DNA from 2 places in the Streptomyces sp. NPDC050738 genome. Region 2 is predicted to be linked to the other one. Evidence: riboswitches for the same ligand, from Rfam matches in the RefSeq annotation. Region 2 holds a riboswitch; the other holds the start of a gene.
What was found. Region 2 has a riboswitch for S-adenosylmethionine ahead of AB0H78_RS29965 (aminotransferase class V-fold PLP-dependent enzyme). Riboswitches for the same ligand answer to the same signal wherever they lie in the genome.
Positions count from the first base shown of each region.

Region 1 (7,605 bases), on a different contig from region 2:
ACGTCGTCCGTCTTCTTGGCGACTTCCTTGACCAGCTCGGCGCCGATCTTCTCGTACGGGTCCTCGAGCTCGATCTCCTTGGCGATGGAGACACCATCGTTGGTGATCGTGGGGGCGCCCCACTTCTTCTCAAGGACGACGTTGCGGCCCTTGGGACCGAGGGTCACCTTGACGGCGTCGGCGAGCTGGTTCATGCCGCGCTCGAGACCGCGCCGGGCCTCCTCGTCGAACGCGATGATCTTGGCCATGTGAAGTGGTCCTCCCGGACAGGGGTGGCGTTCTTCAGGATCGCGCCGGTGCCCGCGACGGACGGCTGCTGCCCAGGTGGTTCCTTGCCCCACCAGAACTGCGAGCCTCACTGACCCGATCCACGTTTTTAAGTGGTGCAGTCTGTCACTCTCACCTGGAGAGTGCTAACGCCAATGATTAGCACTCGACCCATGCGAGTGCAAGCGGGTCTTACGTATTCCCTGCTCACAGGGGATGCACGAGGGGCCCGCATCCCAGTGGGATGCGGGCCCCTCGGCGTGAGTGCGTCGCTGGTCGGTCGCGCCGGGATCAGACGGCGAGCTTGACCATGTCCGCCTGCGGACCCTTCTGGCCCTGCGAGATCTCGAACTCCACTCGCTGACCTTCTTCAAGGGTGCGGTAACCGTCCATCTGGATGGCGCTGTAGTGGACGAAAACATCCGCACCACCGTCGACCGCGATGAAGCCGTACCCCTTCTCCGCGTTGAACCATTTGACGGTGCCCTGAGCCATGCCTAACTCCCCTATTACTGGCCCTTACACAGGACCCGCACTTCGCGGACCCGGGTCAGACCTTGCGCCGTAACGCGTCGACCGCGGCTGAATGTATCTGCCCAACTGCCGTCTGCAACAGGTCAATCGGACGAGAATTCTGTGCACAGCCGAACGGAAGAATCGGGGGATTTCAACAGATCTCGGGTCAACTCGGGCCAGGCAAAGGGCACTTACGGCGCGAAAGACTCGAACACATTGCCCTCACCTTGTCGCGATCTCATATGCACCTGGCACGGGCGACGAAGGGGGCTGCCCCAACTGTACCTCCCTTAACCCTGCAGAATTGCCCCCTCCGCTTCTATCGCGGAGAGGGCAACGGCTGTCACGCAGAGGTGTGTTGGGGATCCAGCGGCGGGGATCCAACGGCAGGGGCGATCAGCCGCCCGCGACCGCCGGGATGATCGAGACGCCGGCGCCGTCCGGAGTGACGGCCTCCAGGCCGCCCTCGAAGCGGACGTCGTCGTCGTTCACGTACACGTTCACGAAGCGGCGCAGCTTGCCCTGGTCGTCCAGGACGCGGGCCGCGATGCCCGTGTGGTTCTTCTCCAGGTCGGCGATGACCTCGGCGAGGGTCGCGCCCTCCGCCGGGACCTCGGCCTGGCCGCCGGTGTACGTACGGAGAATGGTCGGAATACGGACCTTGACGCTCATACGAGGCCAGCCTCTCGGAAGGAATCCAGGGTGGGGCGGATGGTGGCGGAGAGACCCGTGGAGTCGGAGAGTCCGTCCAGGGTCTTGAGGCCGTCGCCCGTGTTGATGGCGACCGTCTCCTCGGACGGGTCGATCACACCCGCTTCGAGCAGCTTGCGCAGGACGGCGAAGGTGGTGCCGCCCGCCGTCTCCGCGAAGACACCCTCGGTGCGCGCGAGGAGCTTGATCGCTTCGACGATCTCGGGGTCGGTGACGTCCTCGACCGCACCGCCCGTGCGGCGGGCGATGTCGATGACGTACGGGCCGTCGGCCGGGTTCCCGATCGCGATCGACTTGGCGATGGTGTCCGGCTTCACGGGGCGGATCACGTCGTGGCCCGCCTTGTACGCGGAGGAGACCGGGTCGCAGCCCTTGGCCTGGGCGCCGTAGATCTTGTACGGCTTGTCCTCGACGAGGCCGAGCTTGATCAGCTCCTGCAGCCCCTTGTCGATCTTCGTCAGCTGGGAGCCGGAGCCGATCGGGATGATCAGGTTGTCCGGGAGCCGCCAGCCGAGCTGCTCGCAGATCTCGTACGCGAGCGTCTTCGAGCCCTCGCCGTAGTACGGGCGCAGGTTGATGTTGGTGAAGCCCCAGCCCTCGCCGGCCGGGTCGCCGATGAGTTCCGAGCAGAAGCGGTTGACGTCGTCGTAGTTGCCCTCGATGCCGACCAGCTCGCCGCCGTACACGGCCGCGGTGATGATCTTCGCGGGCTCCAGGTCGTGCGGGATGAAGACGCAGGACTTCAGGCCGGCCCGGACCGCGGCGGCGCCGACAGCGCCCGCCAGGTTGCCGGTGGAGGAGCAGGAGAGCGTGGTGAAGCCGAAGGCGCGGGCGGCCTCGACGGCGATCGCCACGACGCGGTCCTTGAAGGAGTGCGTCGGGTTGCCGGAGTCGTCCTTGACGTACAGGCCGCCGGTGATGCCCAGCTCGGCGGCGAGCCGGTCGGCCTTGATCAGCTTGGTGAAGCCGGGCTCGAGGTTCGGCTTGGTGGCCACGTCGGCGGGGACGGGCAGCAGGGGCGCGTAACGCCAGATGTTGTTCGGGCCCGCCTCGATCTGCTTGCGCAGACCTTCGGGGTCGCCGCTCGGGAGGTTGTACGCCACTTCGAGCGGCCCGAAACACTCTTCGCACACGAAGCTGGGGCCGAGCGGGAAGCGGGCGGAGCATTCGCGGCAGGAAAGCGCGGCTGCGGGTCCGAGATCGACCTCGGCGGGGGTTTCCGTGGCGCTTGCAACTGTTTCTACAGCCATGATGGCGAGGCCCTTTCTCCTCATCTTCCTCACGACGCACTTCGCCGCAAGACGGAATTGGCACCGTCCCCACCTGACCTCGCGGTCGGCGGGATGGTTGCCGGGACTTCAACGGGCCGTTCCCTCAGTCCCTCTGGATGAGCGCTATGACCACGGGCCCAAGGGCCCGGGTGTTTGTCAGCGCGGCGACCCCGACATGCGACAGTCATCCGCGTTGTTCAAGACTGTAACCGAACCCCCGGATCGTGGAGAGGGCCCGTCCGAACCGCGAGATACACAGCCAAGGAGACAGACTCGTGCTGGATGAGGTGGAGCGCTGGCTGAGCAGGCGTTCCTGGGCGGCCGCAGACCGCCCGCTGGACCAGCTGATGGCCGCCAAACGTGAGAAGCGCGGCACTTCGGTGAGCGTCGTGCTGCCCGCGCTGAACGAGGAGGAGACGGTCGGCGAGATCGTCTCCGTCATCCGCCGCGAGCTGATGGCGCCGCTCGGCGTCCCTCTCGTCGACGAGCTCGTGGTGATCGACTCGGGCTCCACGGACCGTACGGCCGAGGTCGCGGCGGCGGCCGGGGCACGGGTGGTGCACCGGGACGCGATCCTGCCCCGGATACCCGCCCTGCCCGGCAAGGGCGAGGTGCTCTGGCGCTCGCTGCTCGTGACGTCCGGGGACATCGTGTGCTTCGTCGACGCCGACCTCAAGGAGTTCTCGGCGGACTTCGTCTCCGGGATCGTGGGACCGCTCCTCACCGACCCCGGCGTGGCATTCGTGAAGGCGATGTACGACCGCCCGCTCGGAGACGCTGCCGGGCAGGGCGGCCGTGTGACGGAGCTGGTGGCCCGCCCGCTGCTCAATCTGCACTGGCCCCAACTGGCCGGATTCGTACAGCCGTTGGGCGGTGAGTACGCGGCCCGCCGCTCGCTCCTGGAGCAGCTCCCCTTCCCCGTCGGGTACGGCGTCGAGCTCGGCCTGCTCGTGGACGCGCTGCACACCGTGGGCCTGGACGCGCTGGCCCAGGTCGATGTGGGCGTACGCAAACACCGCCACCAGGACGGGCAGGCGCTCGGGCGGATGGCCGCCTCGATCTACCGCACGGCGCAGCTGCGGCTCTCGCGCGGGCATCTGGTGCGGCCCGTGCTCACCCAGTTCGAACGCGGGGAGCAGGGATTCGAGCCGCGCACCCATGCGGTGGACACGGAGGAGCGGCCGCCCATGGGCCAGATCAGTGAGTATGCGGAGCGTCGCGTGGCGTAGCCGTCGACGATCATGTTGTCTGCCTAAATTCCCCTTTATGTGGCATAGACAACCAAAAGGCACGCCGCTGCTCCGCGCTGCGGCCACTCGCTTCGCCGGGGCGCTCGTCGCCTCGGCCACCGCGGCCACCGCGCTCACGGGCCTGGCCGCCTCCCCCGCTTCCGCCGACGTGATCTCGCCGTTCGCCAAGCGCTACGACGAATCCCTCTACGGCGATTTCAAGACCATCGGCAACACGGTCATGGGCTGCCCCACGACCCCCGCCGACATGGCCGCGCGCTGCGCCGTCGCCGCGGACGGCCAGGGCCGGGACAACAACAACACCTTCGTCATGGAGCGGATCAACGCCGCCGGTACCGAGGCCGACTTCGGCTCCAGCACCGGCCGGGTCGTCATCCCCGACGGCGCCAAGGTCGCGTACGCCCGGCTCTTCTTCGGCGGCAACGACGGTACGTACCGCGGCCCCAGCGGCGCCCAGCTCCTGCGCTGTGACATCTCCGGCGCCAATGTGCTGCCCTCGCCCGGCGAGCCCCTCGACGCGGTGCCCGTGGCCGGCGTGAACGGCGCGGCCCCCACCAAGGTCACCCCCGCGAACCTGGTGCGGGACCCGGCCACCACCAACGGTCCGCACTACTACACGGGCGAAGCCGACGTCACGAACCTGTTCAGCGGCATCACCGGCACCGGAGCGGCGATTCCCGTCGCGGTCGGCGACATCTGGGCGCCCACCGGCAAGGGCTGTGTGGCCGGCTGGTCGATGACCGTCGTCTACAAGTACGACGCCCCGAACGCCCAGCACGCCCCCGACCGCCGCAACATCTATGTCTACGGCGGCCACGTCCTGCAGCGCTCCACCTCCCCGGCGACCACGGTCACCGTCGACGGCTTCTACCGCACCGCCGGAAAGCCGCGGGCGAGCGTGACCGCGTACGAGGGCGACTGGAACACGGCGGGCGACCGGTTCGCCGTCGGCGGCCAGAACATCACCGAGTCCCACACCGGCAACACCAACAACTTCTTCATCTCCGAGGACGACGGCGCGCTCGTCCCGAAGATGGTCAACAACCTGAGCATCGACGCGAAGGAGTTCGACGTCACGTCGGGCTCCGGGCGGGCTGCGGGCACCGAGCCCATCCCGGTCGGCGCCACCTCCACCACGCTGAGCTTCAGCACCCGCGGCGACACCTACGTCCCCTCGGCGTTCGCGCTGTCCGTCCCGGTCCCGGACCTGGAGGTCACCAAGACGTCCAGCCCGAAGTCGGTGCGGCCCGGGGACACCGTGACGTACACGGTCAAGGCGAAGAACATCTCCCGGCTGCCGTACCCGAACGCCAAGTTCGCCGACGATCTGTCGCAGAGCCTGGACGACGCGACGTACAACAACGACGCGAAGGCGACCATCGGCAAGGCCACCTACGACGCGCCGAGGCTCAGCTACACCGGGAACATCCCGGCCGGGCGGACGGCGACCATCACGTACTCGGTGAAGGTCAACGACCCCATCAGCGGTGACGGCAAGCTGCTCAACGATGTCGACGTGACCTCGCCCCGCTCCAACTGCGAGGAGGGCTCGACCGACCCGCACTGCGCGACGACCACACCGATCATCGAGCCGCCGCAGCTGATCGTCGACCCGGGCGAGTTCCCCGTGAACCCGCCGCCCGGCAACATCGTCATCCCGATCATCATCCGCAACCCGGACGAGGTCCCGCGCGAGGCCGAGGTCCCCGACGGGGAGGGCGGCGTCAAGGAAGTCACCGTCCCGCCGCACAGTGAGGTCAAGGTGCCCCTGACCATCAAGGTGCCGAACACCCCGGGCAAGAAGACCACGTACAAGCTGGTGATCCCCAACAGCATCTGCGCCGAGGGCAGCACCGACCCGAAGTGCACGTTCACCTTCACCGTGGGCAAGGTCCAGGGCCGTCCCACGCCCCCGAGCGCGAGCCCGAAGCCGGAGCCGACCGGCCCCGAGCTGGCAGAGACCGGCTCCGACTCGCACACCCTGCTGTACGGCGGGCTCGCGGCGACCCTGTGCGGGCTCGGCGCGCTGATCCTGGCGGCGGTACGCAGCCGCAAGGACTGACCTGCATCTGACCCGCCCCTGAGGGCATTGCATACGGCCGGATCCCTGACGGGGTCCGGCCGTACGTTTGAACGGGTCCGGGGCGGGCTAGCTTGGCCGTATGGCTTCCACGCACGGTGCTCCTGAGGTTCTCGTCGCGTCCAATCGCGGCCCGGTTTCGTACGCAGTCGGTGACGACGGCACGATCGAGGCCAAGCGGGGCGGCGGCGGTCTGGTCTCCGCGCTCAGCGCCGTCGACGACAAACTGTGGGTGTGCGCGGCCCTCGGCGATGGCGACCGGGAGGCGGTACGGCGCGGGGTGGGCGAGCCCGGGGTGCGGATGCTGGACATCGACCCGGATGTGCACACGGCCGCGTACAACGACATCGCCAACTCGGTGCTCTGGTTCGTCCACCACATGCTCTACCAGACGCCGCTGGAGCCGGTCTTCGACGCGGAGTTCCGGGAGCGGTGGGAGGCGTACCGCACGTACAACCGCGCCTTCGCGGAGGCGCTGGCGCAGGAAGCGGGCGAGGGGGCGGCCGTCCTGGTGCAGGACTATCACCTGGCGCTGGTGCCGGGGATGCTGCGCTCGCTCCGGCCCGACCTGCGCATCGGGCACTTCTCGCACACGCCGTGGGCGCCGGTCGAGTACTTCCGGATGCTGCCGGACGCGATCGCCGACGAGCTGCTCGACGGGATGCTCGGGGCCGACCGGCTCGGCTTCCTGACGCGGCGGTGGGCCGATGCCTTCGAGCGGTGCGCGCAGGGGCGGCTGGGGGACACGCGGGTCTCCGTGTACGGGCTCGGGGCCGACGCCGACTTCCTGCGTGCGCGCGCGCAGGAGGCGGACGTGGAGGAGCGGATGGCGGCTCTGCGGGAGCAGATCGGGGACGGCCGGCAGGCGATCGTGCGGGTCGACCGCACCGAGCTGTCGAAGAACATCGTGCGCGGGATGCACGCGTACCGGGAGCTGCTCGATACCCGGCCCGAGTGGCGGGAGCGGGTGGTGCATGTGGCCTTCGCGTATCCGTCGCGGCAGGACCTGGCGGTGTACCGGGAGTACACGGCGGAGGTGCAGCGGGTCGCCGATCAGATCAACTCGGCTTACGGGACGGCGGGTTGGACTCCGGTGGTGCTGCACGTCAAGGACGACTTCGCGCGGTCGCTGGCCGCGTACCGGCTGGCGGACGTGGCGCTGGTCAACCCGATCAGGGACGGCATGAACCTGGTGGCCAAGGAGGTTCCTGTCGTCTCGGACGACGGGTGCGTGCTGGTGCTCTCGCGGGAAGCGGGGGCGTGGGAGGAGCTGGCCGAGGACGCGATCAGCGTGAACCCGTACGACGTCTCGGGGACGGCCGACGCGCTGCACGAGGCGCTGTCCATGCCGGAGGGCGAGCGCGCGGAGCGGACGAAGCGGCTGGCGGTCGCGGCGACCGCGCTGCCGCCGCAGCAGTGGTTCCTGGAGCAGTTGGAGGCGCTGCGGGGTTAGCCGGGATCAGTTGGGGTCAGTTGGGGTCAGTTGGGGTCAGTTCTTGCGGCAGCCGGT
Region 1 covers NZ_JBFAHN010000004.1:188,789-196,393, reverse strand. The annotation lists gene groL (chaperonin GroEL) at 1-248, opposite strand, end outside; gene AB0H78_RS12575 (cold-shock protein) at 559-762, opposite strand; gene AB0H78_RS12570 (MoaD/ThiS family protein) at 1,180-1,455, opposite strand; gene thrC (threonine synthase) at 1,452-2,744, opposite strand; SAM riboswitch class I at 2,762-2,888, opposite strand; gene AB0H78_RS12560 (glucosyl-3-phosphoglycerate synthase) at 3,041-3,994, shown strand; gene AB0H78_RS12555 (hypothetical protein) at 4,032-6,077, shown strand; gene AB0H78_RS12550 (trehalose-6-phosphate synthase) at 6,178-7,548, shown strand; gene AB0H78_RS12545 (hypothetical protein) at 7,585-7,605, opposite strand, start outside.
Region 1: another riboswitch for S-adenosylmethionine. It lies ahead of thrC (threonine synthase); the one in region 2 lies ahead of AB0H78_RS29965 (aminotransferase class V-fold PLP-dependent enzyme).

Region 2 (7,605 bases):
TCCGTACGCACGAGACGCGCGAGGCCCCGGCAGCGCTGCCGGGGCCTTCGTCGTGAGCTGTGCGATCACACCGCGGGGACGCAACGCCCGCCTTCCGTACGGTAGTTCCAGCGCGCGCCGTCGCGCACCAGCTCCTTGACCGCGCGGACGAACCGCTCCACGTGCTCGTCGGGGGTGCCCGCGCCGAAGCTCACCCGGATCGCGTTGAGCGAGCGCTCGCCCGGCTCGGCCTCGGGGGCGCCGCACTCGCCCGGGTCCTGCGGGTCGCTGCCGAGGAGGGTGCGGACCAGCGGGTGGGCGCAGAAGAGGCCGTCGCGTACGCCGATGCCGTACTCGGCGGAGAGGGCCGCGGCGAAGTGCGAGCTGTTCCAGCCCTCGACCACGAAGGAGATGACGCCGACCCGCGGGGCGTCGTCGCCGAAGAGGGAGAGCACCTTGACCGCGTCGACCTCGGCGAGGCGCTCGCGGACCTTGGCCACGAGGGCCTGCTCGCGCTCGACGAGCGAGTCGAAGCCGGCCTCGGTGAGCGCCTTGCAGGCGGAGGCGATGGAGTAGACGCCGATCACGTTCGGGGATCCGGCCTCGTGGCGGGCGGCCGTGGTGTGCCACTCGACGTCCACACCGCCGTCGGTGCGGCGCGCGACCTTGCGCGAGGCGCCGCCGCCCGCGAGGTAGGGCTCGGCCTCGGTCAGCCAGTCGGAGCGCCCGGCGAGGACACCCGAGCCGAAGGGCGCGTACAGCTTGTGACCGGAGAAGGCGACCCAGTCGACGTCCAACTCCGCGATGTCCACGGGGTGATGGGGCGCGAGCTGCGCCGCGTCCAGGACGATGCGCGCACCGTGGGCGTGCGCGGCGGCGGCCAGCTCCTTCACGGGCCACAGCTCGCCGGTGACATTCGACGCCCCGGTCACGCACACCAGAGCCGGGCCGTAGGGGTCGCGGTCGGCGAGCGCGCGCTCCAGCGTCTCGACGGCCTGCTGCGGGGTGCGGGGTGCGTTGAGGTACGTGACCTGCGCGTCGCGCCAGGGCAGCAGGGACGCGTGGTGCTCGGTCTCGAAGACGAAGACCTGGCAGCCGGCGGGGACGACCGCGGCCAGCAGGTTCAGCGAGTCGGTGGTGGAGCGGGTGAAGACGACCTGGTCGTCCTCGCGGCAGCCGAGAAACTCCGCGACGACCGTGCGGCTGTTCTCGAAGAGGTCGGTGGAGAGCTGCGAGAGGTACCCGGCGCCGCGGTGCACGCTGCCGTAGTACGGGGCGTAGGCCGCCACGTCGTCCCAGACGCGCTGCAGGGCCGGGGCGCTGGCCGCGTAGTCGAGAGCCGCGTAGCTCACCTCGCCGCCCGTCACGAGCGGGACCGACACATCTCGCCCAAGCACGGGCAGAGGGGCACAAACCGACGAATCGACGACAGCACTGGAGACAGACATGACGAACTCCCGGGAATGGCAGGCGAGATGAAGCGAAAAAGGGTGTGCGGGAAGAGGGGCTGCTGCCCTATCGCATTCGCTGAACCACGGAAGAAACTCCCTCGGAAACCAGGACCCCTGGCGAGGGATCCGCGCTTGCCACAGACGTTGCTGTCTGCGGCCTGGTCTTCACTCAGGGCACCCCGCCACGGAAGGAGGGTTGCCGGACAGCGGGCTGAGGCCGAAATCGCTGTCACTCATGACCTGCCGAGAATCCTGCCACAAGCGCGGAGGCACGCAAGGCGCAGTCCGTAATCTGGACTGCGCCCTACGTCACACCACACCCGTGTTTAGGGGGTGTCCGGCGGATCATGCCGCGGTCGCCCATCGCAGGCGACCTGATCCGCCGGACACCCCCTACGCGTTGCTGGCGGCGACCCATCGCTCCAGGGCCTTGCGCGCCGCCCCCGAGTCGATGGACTCCGCGGCCTTCGCCATCCCCGCGGCGATCTGCTCGCTCAGGGTGCCGTCCCCGGGCTCCAGCGCGACGAGCGCGGCCGCCGAGTTGAGCAGGACCGCATCCCGCACGGGGCCGCCCTCCCCGTCGAGGAGCCGCAGGGCGACCTCCGCGTTGTACGAGGGGTCCCCGCCCTTCAGCGCCTCCACCTGCACCAGCTCGATGCCGACGTCCCGAGGGTCGAAGGCTTCCCGGCGAACGGAGCCGTCCCGTACGACCCACACCGTGGACGTCGCGGTCGTCGTCAGCTCGTCCATGCCGTCGTCACCGCGGAAGACCAGCGAGGAATTGCCCCGCTCGGCCAGCACCCCGGCCACGATGGGCGCCATCCGGGCGTCTGCGACGCCCACGGCCTGGGACTTCACCTGGGCCGGATTGGTCAGCGGACCCAGCAGATTGAAGGTGGTACGGATCCCCAGCTCCCGCCGGGCACTGGCCACATGGCGCAGCGCCGGGTGGAACTTCACGGCGAAGCAGAAGGTGATCCCCGCCTCTTCCGCGACCTCGACCACCCGCTTCGGTGTCAGCTGCAGATTGACGCCGAGCTTCTCCAGTACGTCCGAGGCGCCCGAGGCGCTGGAGGCGGCACGGTTGCCGTGCTTGACGACCTTCGCCCCGGTCCCGGCCACCACGACCGCCGACATGGTGGAGATGTTGACGGTCTTGAAGCCGTCGCCGCCGGTCCCCACGATGTCCACGCTGGGCCCGGAGACCTCGATGAGATTGGCGTGCGCGTACATGGTCCGTACGAGCCCGGCGATCTCCTCCACGGTCTCGCCCTTGGCCCGCAGCGCCACCGCGAACCCGGCGATCTGGGCGTCCGTCGCCTCGCCGGTCATGATCCGGTCCATGGCCCAGGCAGTGGCATCCGCGCTCTGGTCGGTGCCGTTCAGCAGAGCGTCGAGCACGCCCGGCCAGGAGTAGGCCGCCACGCTGTCGCCGCCAACCGGGGTCACAACGTTCATGGTCCGCTCCAGGGGGTCCACAGCCGAATAGGGATACGACCACCTTATCCAGCCCCGAGGGCAGCGAAGAGCCCCCGTCCATCGGATGGACGGGGGCTCCAGCTGTGGCGAAGCGAAGGGGATCAGTGGTGGCCGTGGCCGCTGGTGATCTCCTGGTACTCCTCTGCGGTGGGCTTCTCGATCTGGCTCTCGCCGCCGTAGTAGCCGTTGCTCAGCCTGGCCTTGAGCTTCTGCAGACGCGAGACCTTGCGCTCGACACCGTTCTCGTCGACCGTCGGGCCGATCTCGAGCGGCTTGTACTGCTCGTGCGCGGTGAGCGTGTGCATCTGCGCCGGCTTGAGCGGCTCGTGGATCTCCACGAACTCACCGTGCGGCAGGCGCTTGATGACACCGGACTCGCGTCCGTGCAGCACCTTGTCGCGGTCGCGGCGCTGCAGACCCAGGCACCACCGCTTGGTGAAGATGAACACGAGGACCGGTCCGGCGAACATGAAGATCCGGACGAACCAGGTGATCGAGTTGATCGACAGGTGGAAGTGCGTCGCCCAGAGGTCGTTGCCGCCACCGACGAGCAGGATCAGATACAGCGAGATCCAGGCTGCACCGAAAGCGGTACGCGTAGGAACGTTGCGCGGGCGGTCCAGGATGTGGTGCTCGCGCTTGTCGCCGGTGACCCAGGCCTCGAGGAACGGGTAGACCGCGATCGCGACCAGGACCAGCGGGAAGATCACGATCGGGATGAACACACCCAGTACGAGGGTGTGGCCCCAGGCGTTGATCTCCCAGCCCGGCATGATGCGGACCAGTCCTTCGGAGAAGCCCATGTACCAGTCCGGCTGGGCGCCCGTGGACACCTGGTCGGGCCGGTAGGGGCCCATCGCCCAGATCGGGTTGATCGAGGCGACCGCCGCGATGACCGCGATGACACCGAAGACCAGGAAGAAGAAGCCTCCGGCCTTGGCCATGTAGACCGGCAGCAGGGGCATGCCGACGACGTTGTTGTTCGTGCGTCCGGGACCCGCGAACTGCGTGTGCTTGTGGTAGAAGACCAGGATCAGGTGCGCCACCAGCAGGCCGAGCATGATGCCCGGCAGCAGCAGGACGTGGACCGAGTAGAACCGGGCGACGAAGTCACCGCCGGGGAACTCCCCGCCGTACAGGAACATCGCCAGGTACGAACCCACGACCGGGATGGAGAGCAGCACGCCCTCCATGAACCGGACACCCGTACCGGAGAGCAGGTCGTCCGGGAGGGAGTAGCCGGTGAACCCGGTGAACATGCCGAGCATGAACAGCAGGAAGCCGAACAGCCAGTTGACCTCGCGCGGCTTGCGGAAGGCGCCCGTGAAGAAGACGCGCATCATGTGCACGAGCATGCCGGCCAGGAAGATCAGCGCGGCCCAGTGGTGGATCTGCCGGATGAGCAGACCGCCGCGGACCTCGAAGCTGATGTTCATGGTCGAGGCGTAGGCCTCGGACATGCGCACACCCTGGAGCGGTGCGTACGGGCCGTGGTACACGACCTCGTTCATGCTCGGGTGGAAGAACAGCGTCAGGTACACACCCGTGAGGATGATGATGATGAAGCTGTAGAGGCAGATCTCACCGAGCATGAAGGACCAGTGGTCCGGGAAGATCTTGCGCATGTTGGACTTGGCCAGGCCGTAGATGCCAAGGCGTCCGTCGGCCCAGTCTGCGACCCGCTCACCGGCGGGCGCTTTGCGCTGTGTATCCGTCACGGTGCTCATCCGCGCTCCCAGAAGGCAGGACCGACGGGCTCTGCGAAGTCGCCGAGCGCTTCGAGGTTCCCCTCGCCGTTGACGCCGATCCGCAGCTGCGGAAGGGCGTGACCGGCCGGGCCGAAGATGACGCGTGCGCCGTCGGACAGGTCGAATGTGGACTGGTGGCACGGGCAGAGCACGTGGTGCGTCTGCTGCTCGTACAGGCTGATCGGGCAGCCGACGTGGGTGCAGATCTTGGAGTACGCGACGATGCCCTCGTGGGCCCACTCGCGTTCCTGCTTGTCCTTGATGTCCTCCGGCTGAATGCGGACGATCATCAGGGCGGCCTTGGCGATCTGCGTCTGGAAGTCCTCGTCGCTCTCTTCCAGACCCTCGGGCATGGCGAACGTCAGCGAACCGACGGCGACGTCCTCAGGACGCAGCGGCTCGTTGGTGTTCATGTTGATGAGGACCTTGCCCTTGGCCCACAGGGTGGTGCGGAGCTTCTTCTCCGGCAGCGGACCCAGGTCGCGCAGCAGCATCACACCGGCGAGCGGCACCATGGCCATCGCACCGAACATCGTGTTGCGGATGAGCTTGCGCCGGCCGAAGCCGGACTCCTCGGCACCCTGCTTGAAGTCCGCGAGGACCTGCGCCTTGGTCTCGGCGTCCGCCTCGATCGGGTGGCGCTCGGCCGGCGTCTCGACGTCCGACATCAGGGTGCGGGCCCAGTGGACCGCTCCCGCGCCGATGCAGAAGAGCGCCACGCCCAGGGTCAGACCCAGGGAGAAGTTGAGCGCGCTCACATGCCCGAACGGGAAGATGTAGACGATCTTGTCGACCGGGAACGCCACGTACGACGCGATGAACGCGATCGTGGCGATCATGGACAAGGTGAACAGGAACGCGACCACGCGCTCGGAGCGCCGGGCGGCCCGCTCGTCGATGTCCTGGACGCGCGGCCGGTGGGCCGGCAGTCCCGGGTCGGCGAACGGATTGTCCGCACGCTCCACCGAGCCGTGCTCGCCTTCGCCCTGCGCGCTCGGCAGGTTCTCTTCGGAATTCTCGTTGCTACTCATGACTTCTTGGCCTTAGCGGTGTGGGCCGCGACCCAGATGGCTACTGCGATGAGCGCACCCAGACCGAAGATCCAGCCGAACAGACCCTCGCTGACCGGACCGAGGCCGCCCAGCTTGAGGCCGCCCTGGCTGGCGGAATTGTCACCGTTGACGGTCTTGATGTACGCGATGATGTCCTGCTTGTTCTTCTCCGGCATCGTCGTGTCGGGGAAGGACGGCATGTTCTGCGGGCCGGTCTGCATGGCCTCGTAGATGTGCTTCGCGTCCACGCCTTCCAGGCTCGGAGCGAACTTGCCGTTGGTCAGCGCGCCGCCCTCGCCGGTGAAGTTGTGGCACTGGGCACAGTTGGTACGGAACAGGTCACCGCCCTTGGCGATGTCCGCGCCGGACGCGTCGTACTGCGATTCCTTCGGCGCGATGGGGCCGGCGCCGAGAGAGGCCACGTACGCGGCGAGCTGATCGATCTCAGCCTGCGAGTAGATGACCTTCTTCTTCGGCACCTGGGCGCCGGGCTGCTGGGCAGGCATACGGCCGGTGCCGACCTGGAAGTCCACGGCGGCAGAGCCGACGCCGACCAGGCTGGGACCGTCCGAGGTGCCCTGACCACCGGTTCCGTGGCAGCTTGCGCAGCCGACGGAGTAGAGCTTCTTGCCTTCGTCGATGGCAAGCGACTGTTCGGCCACCTGGGCTTGAGCCGTGCCTGCGGGCGCGAACGCGGCGTACAGCCCCCCGGTGGCCGCCAGCGCGAAGAGTAGGACGACGACCGCCGCCAGCGGATGGCGTCGTCGTGCGGAGAGCTTTTTCACGGATTACCCCGGTGTCAGGATCTTCTGCGTCGGTGAGCGGAGTGTCTCGGGCTTGGGCCCGGTTACTTGATCAGGTAGATCGTGGCGAACAGGCCGATCCACACGACATCGACGAAGTGCCAGTAGTAGGACACGACGATGGCTGCGGTGGCCTGCTCGTGAGTGAATCTCTTGGCTGCGTATGTCCTGCCGAGTACGAACAGGAAGGCGATCAGACCGCCCGTCACATGCATGCCGTGGAAGCCGGTCGTCAGATAGAACACCGAGCCGTACGGATCGGAGGACAGCGAGAGGCCGTCCTCCTTCACCAGCTCGGTGTACTCGAAGATCTGGCCTCCGATGAAGATCGCACCCATCACGAACGTGATCATGAACCAGGTGCGGAGCTTCTTCACATCGCCCCGCTCCGCGGCGAATACGCCGAGCTGGCACGTGAGGGAGGAGAGCACAAGGATCGTGGTGTTCGTCGCCGAGAACGGAACGTTCAGCGAGGACGCCATTTCCTTCCAGTGCTCTGGCCCGGTCACCGATCGCAGGGTGAAGTACATCGCGAAGAGGGCCGCGAAGAACATCAGCTCGGAACTCAACCAGATGATGGTTCCGACGCTGGTGAGGTTCGGTCGATTGACCGACGGGTGCGCGTGCCCGGTTTCTACTGTCGTTGCTGTCGCCACGACCGACATTATGTCGGTCGCTTATCCCGCCCTCACCCTGGGGGGTGCCGTTCGGTGTGTCAGGGCCGTGTGTCCTGCCCGAACGGCCCATCGGAAGCCGCCCCGAACCGGTGTTGACGAGGTGTCCGGCGGAGTAGCATCCGCGCCAGGGTTCGTGCCCAACGAGCCCTGCTGGCACCGCATACACCGCATGCACCGAAGACACCGCCGTCACGGAGGAACAATGCAGCCGAGCGCCACGGTCCTGGTCTACAGCGACGACGCGAACACCCGCGAACAGGTGCGTCTTGCGGCGGGTCGCAGGCCGGCCGCCGACGTTCCCCCGGTGGAGTTCCTCGAGTGCGCCACGCTGGACGCGGTCCTGACCGCGCTGGACCGCGGCGGGATCGACGTCTGTGTCCTGGACGGCGAGGCGGTCCCCGCGGGCGGCATGGGCG
Region 2 covers NZ_JBFAHN010000014.1:177,568-185,172, forward strand. The annotation lists gene AB0H78_RS29965 (aminotransferase class V-fold PLP-dependent enzyme) at 66-1,427, opposite strand; SAM riboswitch class IV at 1,554-1,671, opposite strand; gene trpD (anthranilate phosphoribosyltransferase) at 1,824-2,888, opposite strand; gene AB0H78_RS29975 (ubiquinol-cytochrome c reductase cytochrome b subunit) at 3,011-4,636, opposite strand; gene AB0H78_RS29980 (Rieske 2Fe-2S domain-containing protein) at 4,633-5,688, opposite strand; gene AB0H78_RS29985 (c-type cytochrome) at 5,685-6,494, opposite strand; gene AB0H78_RS29990 (heme-copper oxidase subunit III) at 6,557-7,177, opposite strand; gene AB0H78_RS29995 (hypothetical protein) at 7,392-7,605, shown strand, end outside.